DNA from 2 places in the Pseudomonas sp. BN414 genome. Region 2 is predicted to be linked to the other one. Evidence: predicted binding sites of a transcription regulator. Region 2 holds the regulator's gene; the other holds the start of a gene.
The links. The regulator FliA, encoded in region 2, starts transcription of late flagellar genes. The targets are predictions, from matches to a motif close to CTAAAGTTTNNNNNNNNNNNGCCGNTAA.
Positions count from the first base shown of each region.

Region 1 (3,412 bases), on a different contig from region 2:
CGAGGCCGGCTTCGTCGAGTTCAACGAGCTACTCGGAACCTGTCGGTTCCGCGACTGCAAGCACGACCGGGAACCTGGATGTGCCCTGCTGAAGGCCCTGGAAGACGGCCGCGTGCATCCGCAGCGAATGGCCAGTTACCGACACATCCTTTCCAGCCTGCCAACCGACGAGTACTGAGCCGGCAGCTAACCCGCAAAAAAAAGGCCACGCATTGCGTGGCCTTTCAGTTTTTCGGATGGATCACTGCCCTTTGGGCTCGTCCATCTTCAGCACGCCATCCTCGAAGATATTCAGCTTCTCCCGCAGTTCACGCGGCTGGGTGGGCACTGCCGGCTCGTTCGATGGTGCTTCCGGCGCGACACTTCCACTGGCGGGTGGTTCGGGCTGCACCGGCGGTTCCTCAGGCTTGGCGGCATCGCCCTGCTCACCCTCGATGGCGCGCTGCGCCTTCTTGGTCAGGACGATGATGTCGATACGGCGGTTCACGGGGTTGAACGGGTCCTTGCGGTCGAACAACGCCGACGACGCATAACCCACCACCCGCGCCACCTGCTCGTCCGGGTAACCACCGGCGATCAGGGTCCGTCGCGCAGCATTGGCACGACCAGCGGAAAGCTCCCAGTTGCCGAACTCGCCATCCCCCGCATAGGGCTTGGCGTCGGTATGCCCGCTGATGCTGATCTTGTTGGGCACCGCCTTGATGGTCTCGGCGAGGATCAGCAGGATGTCTTCGAAGTACGGCTGCAGGCGCGCGCTGCCGAGGTCGAACATGGGCCGATTGGCCGCATCCATGATCTGGATACGCAGGCCGTCCTGGGTGATCTCGAAGAGGATCTGGTCTTTGAATTTGCGCAGTTCGGGGTTCTCTTCGACCTTGTTCTGCAATTCCTGCAGCAACAATTCCAAGCGTTCCCGCTCGATCTGGTCGGCCAGTGTTTCCACCTGGCTGGCATCCACCGGCGCCTTTTCTGTGGAATCGATCGCCGAATCCTGGGAGTCAGGGGCGTCCTTCAACTCCGGATTGAGCGTGCGGTCAGGTGCAGGCGTCGGCGTACCACCCAGGTCGATGACATAAGGACTGGCGCTCTCGGTAAAGCCGATGGGGTCTTTGAAGTAGCCGGAAATGGCCTTCTTCTGCTCCGGAGTGGCCGACGACATCAGCCACAGCACCAGGAAGAAGGCCATCATCGCGGTGGCGAAGTCGGCGAAGGCGATCTTCCATGCGCCGCCGTGGTGCCCGGCGGCGTAGCGCTTGACGCGCTTTACGATGATGGGCTGATTGTTCTCCATGACTCAGCCTTCAGCTGCCGCGTACGGCCTGCTCCAGCTCGCTGAAGCTCGGGCGGTGGGCCGGGAACAGCGTCTTGCGGCCGAACTCCACTGCCAGGGACGGCGGCATGCCGGAAGCCGAGGCTACCAGGCAGGCCTTGATGGACTCGAACACGTTCAATTCCTCGCGAGCGTCGTGCTCCAGCGACACTGCCAGCGGGCCGAAGAAGCCGTAAGCCGCGAGAATACCGAGGAAGGTACCCACCAGCGCCGCCCCCACGTGCTGGCCCAGCGCTGCCTGCTCGGCCTCGCCCAACATGGCCATGGTGACCACGATGCCGAGTACCGCCGCGACGATACCGAAGCCCGGCAGGCCGTCGGCGATGCGGTTGACCGCGTGGGCCGGGTGCTCCAGCTCTTCCTTCAGGCTGGCCAGCTCCATGTCGAACAGGCCTTCCAGTTCGTGAGGCGCCATGTTGCCGGAGGACATGATGCGCAAGTAGTCGCAGATGTAGGCAGTCATCCGCTCATCCTTGAGGATGCCGGGATACTTGCTGAAGATCGGACTGGCGGGCGCGTCTTCGATGTCGGCCTCGATGGCCATCATCCCTTCGCGACGGCTCTTGTTGAGGATTTCGTAGAGCAGCCGTAGCACTTCCAGGTAGAACCCGTGAGTGAAGCGGGAACCGAACATCTTCAGCGACTTCTTGAACACGATCATTGTCGTGCTGCCGGGGTTGGCCTGCAGGAAGGCACCCAGCGCAGCACCGCCGATGATCATTACCTCGAAGGGCTGGATCAGTGCGGCGATCTTGCCGTGGGACAGGATGTATCCGCCGAGCACGCTGGCGAATACGACGATGATGCCGATGATTTTTGCCATAGGAAGGGAGCTTGAAGAGTCAGTAGAAAGGGTTATGAAAAGAGCCCCTTCTAATTATCGGAAGATATGCGCCAGACTATAGCCTGTTCAGGCGAAAAGCCAGATTGGCGGCCCCCTATGTCAACCGCAAAGCCCATGCCACGCAGCCTCGAAGGCTGGATCAAGCACCTTGATGGGGTTCGCCTGCCCGTTCCCGCCGCCGCCCATGAAAGAGTCCGCCGCGCCTTGGGCGACAACCGCCGCTCCCTGCGCGATATCGCCGATCTCACCCAGGACAGCCCTGCCCTTGCGCTCAGCCTGCTGCGAGAGGCCAACGCCAGCGCCAATATGCTGAGCAGTCCAGCGGAAAGCCTGGAAGTCGCTCTGAGCCGACTCGGCCTGAAACGCGCGGAAGTGCTGCTCGGCCGCCTGCCGGCCGTGCCCGAAGAAGAAATCCCTCACGGCCTGCGGCAACTGCAATTGATCAGCCAGCATGCCGCCCAGCAGGCCAATGGCCTGTTCGCCGCCCGCCTGGCCCGCCTCTGGCAGGAAATCCACTGGTGCAGCCTGCTGTTCCTTTCTCCCCTGTGGCCGTTGCTGGCCAGCCACCCGGAACTCCTCGATACCTGGGAGAAACGCGTGCTGGGCGAAGGCGAGCCGGCCCGCAAGGTCGAACGCGAATTGCTCGGGGTGCCGCTGCTGCGCCTCTGCCAAGCGCTGGCCACGCACTGGAAGCTGCCTGACTGGATCATCCAGGGCTATCGCCTGCTGAACGAGGACCGCCGCCTGCTGGTGCAGGCCTTGCACATCGCCCGCGACAATGAACATCCGCTGCACCAGCAGCAGCAACTGGACAGCAACCCAACCCTGGCTCGCTGGCTGACCCAGCCGGGCAACACTGTCCTGCTGGCCAACGGCCTGGCGATGTCCGCCCATGTCGGCTGGGGCGACGGGCACAGTCTGCGCTGGCAGCGTCTCACCGGCTTGTTCATGAAGGTGCCGCTCGCCGAACTGCAACAGCAGGTCCACCAGCACGCAGCGCAGAGCGGGCGCCTGCATGGCCGCAGCGACCTCTGGCACCCGGCCGAAGCCCTGCTCTGGCCCTGGAACCAGCATCGCCTCAAACGTGAACCGGCCGCCGCGCCGCCGCCTGACAGCGCCGCACTGGTAGACTGGCGCCGGTTCTGCGGTGAACTGCTCCGCGACCCCAGCCCCTTCACCAACGTCGTGCAACTCGCCGCATGCGCGCGCGACGCCCTGCAAAGCGGTGGCATGCGCCG
Region 1 is NZ_SSOL01000078.1:186,842-190,253, forward strand. It holds gene rsgA (small ribosomal subunit biogenesis GTPase RsgA) at 1-178, shown strand, start outside; gene motB (flagellar motor protein MotB) at 242-1,291, opposite strand; gene motA (flagellar motor stator protein MotA) at 1,302-2,153, opposite strand; gene E8E95_RS26220 (HDOD domain-containing protein) at 2,271-3,412, shown strand, end outside.
Region 1: a site for FliA is predicted at 2,208-2,235, ahead of motA (flagellar motor stator protein MotA). Genes of this name have one in related genera too.

Region 2 (3,412 bases):
GGATGTCGAAGACGTTTTCGGCGATATGGCAGCACTCCACCAGAGCGTTCAGCTGGAGGAAGCCCGCGCCACCTTTCACGGTATGGAAACCACGGAAAATCGCGTTGAGCAGGTCCATGTCGTCCGGGCGGCTTTCCAGCTCGACCAGCTGCTCGGACAATTGCTCCAGAATCTCGCCGGCCTCTACCAGGAAGTCCTGGAGGATTTCTTCATCGGCGTCGAAGCTCATAAGTGGAGTGCTCCCTAAAACCCAAGGCTGGATAGCAGATCGTCGACGTCGTCCTGTCCGGACACCACGTCCTCACGTATATCGGCATGGATCTGCGGACCTTCACCCCTGGAAGGATTTTTTTGTTGTTCCAGCTCTGCGCGCAGCGCGGCGTGGTCGTGCTCGATGCCGGCGTAGCGATCGACCTGGCTGGCCATCATCACCAGCTTGACCAGGTTGCTTTCCACCTCGGTGACCAGTTGCGTGACGCGCTTGATCACCTGGCCGGTGAGGTCCTGGTAGTCCTGTGCGAGCAGGATGTCGTTGAGCTTCCCGGACAGCGCATCGGTGTCGCGCTGGCTGCGGGCGAGGAATTGCTCGATGCGGCGGGCCAGGTCACGGAATCCGTCCGCGCCGATTTCCCGACGCATGAAGCGGCCCCATTCCTCACCCAGCTTCTGGGCTTCGTCGCTCAGGCCGCCCAGCAGCGGCGCGCTTTCCTCCACCAGATCCATGGTGCGGTTCGCGGCCTTTTCGGTCATCTGCACCACATAGGAAAGGCGGTCGGTCGCATCGGCGATCTGCGACATCTCCTTGGCATGGGGCAGGTGCGGGTCGATCTGGAAGTTGACGATGGCGTTGTGCAGCTCACGGGTGAGCTTGCCGACTTCCTGGTAGAGGCCGCGATCACGGACGTGATTGAGTTCGTGGATGAGTTGTACGGCGTCGGTGAAGTTGCCTTTTTCGAGGCTGTCCACCAGTTCCCGCGCACGGTCTTTCAGGGTCGACTCGAAGTCTCCCAGCAGGTGTTCTTTCTGGTCCATGGTGCCCTCGCGGCTGACATTCAGCCGTTGACCCGCTCGAAGATCTTCTCGATTTTTTCTTTCAGGACCTGGGCAGTGAAAGGCTTGACCACATAGCCGTTCACACCGGCCTGGGCCGCTTCGATGATCTGGTCGCGCTTGGCCTCGGCAGTCACCATCAGCACCGGCAGGTGTTTCAGGCGCTCATCGGCGCGTACCGCGCGCAGCAGGTCGATACCGGTCATGCCGGGCATGTTCCAGTCGGTCACGAGGAAGTCGAAGTTGCCGCTGTGCAGCATGGGCAGGGCGGTGGTGCCATCGTCCGCTTCGGCGGTATTGGTGAATCCCAAGTCGCGCAAGAGGTTCTTGATGATGCGTCTCATCGTCGAGAAATCATCAACGATGAGGATTTTCATGTTCTTGTCCAAGTCGACCTCCGTACAGTCTCAAACGTCCCTCTTGCCGGGGACGCCATCCAAATCTGAAAGCGGTGTACCGTTCAGCGCGCGCGCCACTCGCCGAGCCGTGCGCGCAGGCGTGCGGCGCACTGGCTATGCAACTGGCTGACACGTGATTCGCTGACCCCCAGCACTTCACCGATTTCCTTCAAGTTCAGTTCTTCGTCGTAATACAGCGCCAGCACCAGGCGCTCACGCTCCGGCAGGTTCGCGATGGCATCAGCCAGCGCGGCCTGGAAACGGTCTTCTTCCAGATCATGGGAAGGCGAGAATTGGGTGACACCGGCGTCCTCGTGCACACCGCCCTGCTCGCCGTCCTGCAACAGGTCGTCGAAGCTGAACAGGCGGCTGCCCAAGGTGTCGCTCAGGATGCCGTAGTAGTCTTCGAGACTCAATCCAAGTTCGGCAGCAACTTCCTGATCTTTAGCGTCGCGACCTGTTCGGGCCTCGATGGTGCGGATCGCGTCACTCACCATGCGCGTGTTGCGGTGCACCGAACGTGGCGCCCAGTCGCCCTTGCGGACCTCGTCGAGCATGGCCCCGCGGATGCGGATGCCGGCGTAGGTTTCGAAACTGGCACCCTTGCTGCCATCGTATTTCTTCGAGGCTTCGAGCAGTCCGATCATCCCAGACTGCATGAGGTCTTCCACCTGAACGCTGGCCGGAAGGCGCGCGAGCAGGTGATAGGCGATGCGCTTGACCAGGGGGGCGTAGCGTTCGATCAGCTGATGTTGCGAATCCCTTGCCTGTGCCTTGCCGTACATACGCAGCCCCGTGGCGGGTGTCATACAGGGGTTTCCGTGGACGGCTGCCGGACCAGCCGCTCGACGAAGAACTCCAGGTGGCCCCGCGGATTGGCCGGCAGCGGCCAGCTGTCGACCTTCTGTGCGATGGCCTTGAACGCCAGGGAGCACTTCGAGCGCGGGAAGGCTTCATAGACCGCGCGTTGCTTCTGCACGGCCTTGCGCACCGATTCGTCATAGGGGACGGCGCCCACGTACTGCAGGGCGACATCGAGGAAGCGATCGGTAACCTTGGTCAGCTTGGCGAACAGGTTGCGCCCTTCCTGCGGGCTGTGGGCCATGTTGGCCAGCACGCGGAAGCGGCTCATGCCGTAGTCGCGGTTGAGCAGTTTGATCAGCGCGTAGGCGTCGGTGATGGAGGTGGGTTCGTCGCAGACCACCACTATCACTTCCTGGGCGGCACGGACGAAGCTGACCACCGAATCGCCGATGCCGGCGGCGGTGTCGATCACCAGCACGTCGAGGTTGTCGCTGATCTCGCTGAATGCCTGGATCAGGCCGGCGTGCTGCATGGGCGAAAGCTGCACCATGCTCTGGGTGCCGGAGGCGGCCGGGACGATGCGAATGCCCCCCGGCCCCTGCAACAGCACGTCGCGCAGGTCGCATTCGCCATTGATCACATCGGCCAGGGTGCGCTTGGCGGTAAGGCCGAGCAGGACGTCGACGTTGGCCAGGCCGAGGTCGGCGTCCAACAACATGACGCGGCGGCCGAGATCGGCCAGGGCCAGCGAGAGGTTGACGGACACGTTGGTCTTGCCAACGCCGCCCTTGCCGCCGGTCACCGCGATCACCTGTACGGGATGCATACTACCCATTTCAAATACCTTGCCTTAGGGGCCAGTTTGGCGGTCCAGCACCGCCCCACACGGGGCGGCTCACAATTCTTCAACCGGCGCGGCGCGCCGGATTCTGGTAAAGCCCGGCGAACAGATCGGCCATGGCTTCTTCACTCGGGTCCTCCGGAGCCTGGAGGCTGACCGCACGACTCACCAGCTGGTGGCTGCGCGGAACCTGCAGATCATCCGGGATTCGCGGGCCGTCGGCCAGATAGGCTACCGGGAGATGCTGGCCGATAGCCAGTCCCAATACCTCGCCCAGGCTGGCGGCTTCATCCGCCTTGGTGATGATGCAACCGACCAG
Region 2 is NZ_SSOL01000071.1:198,067-201,478, forward strand. It holds gene E8E95_RS18965 (chemotaxis protein CheA) at 1-229, opposite strand, end outside; gene E8E95_RS18970 (protein phosphatase CheZ) at 244-1,032, opposite strand; gene E8E95_RS18975 (chemotaxis response regulator CheY) at 1,053-1,427, opposite strand; gene fliA (RNA polymerase sigma factor FliA) at 1,511-2,257, opposite strand; gene fleN (flagellar synthesis regulator FleN) at 2,254-3,087, opposite strand; gene flhF (flagellar biosynthesis protein FlhF) at 3,158-3,412, opposite strand, start outside.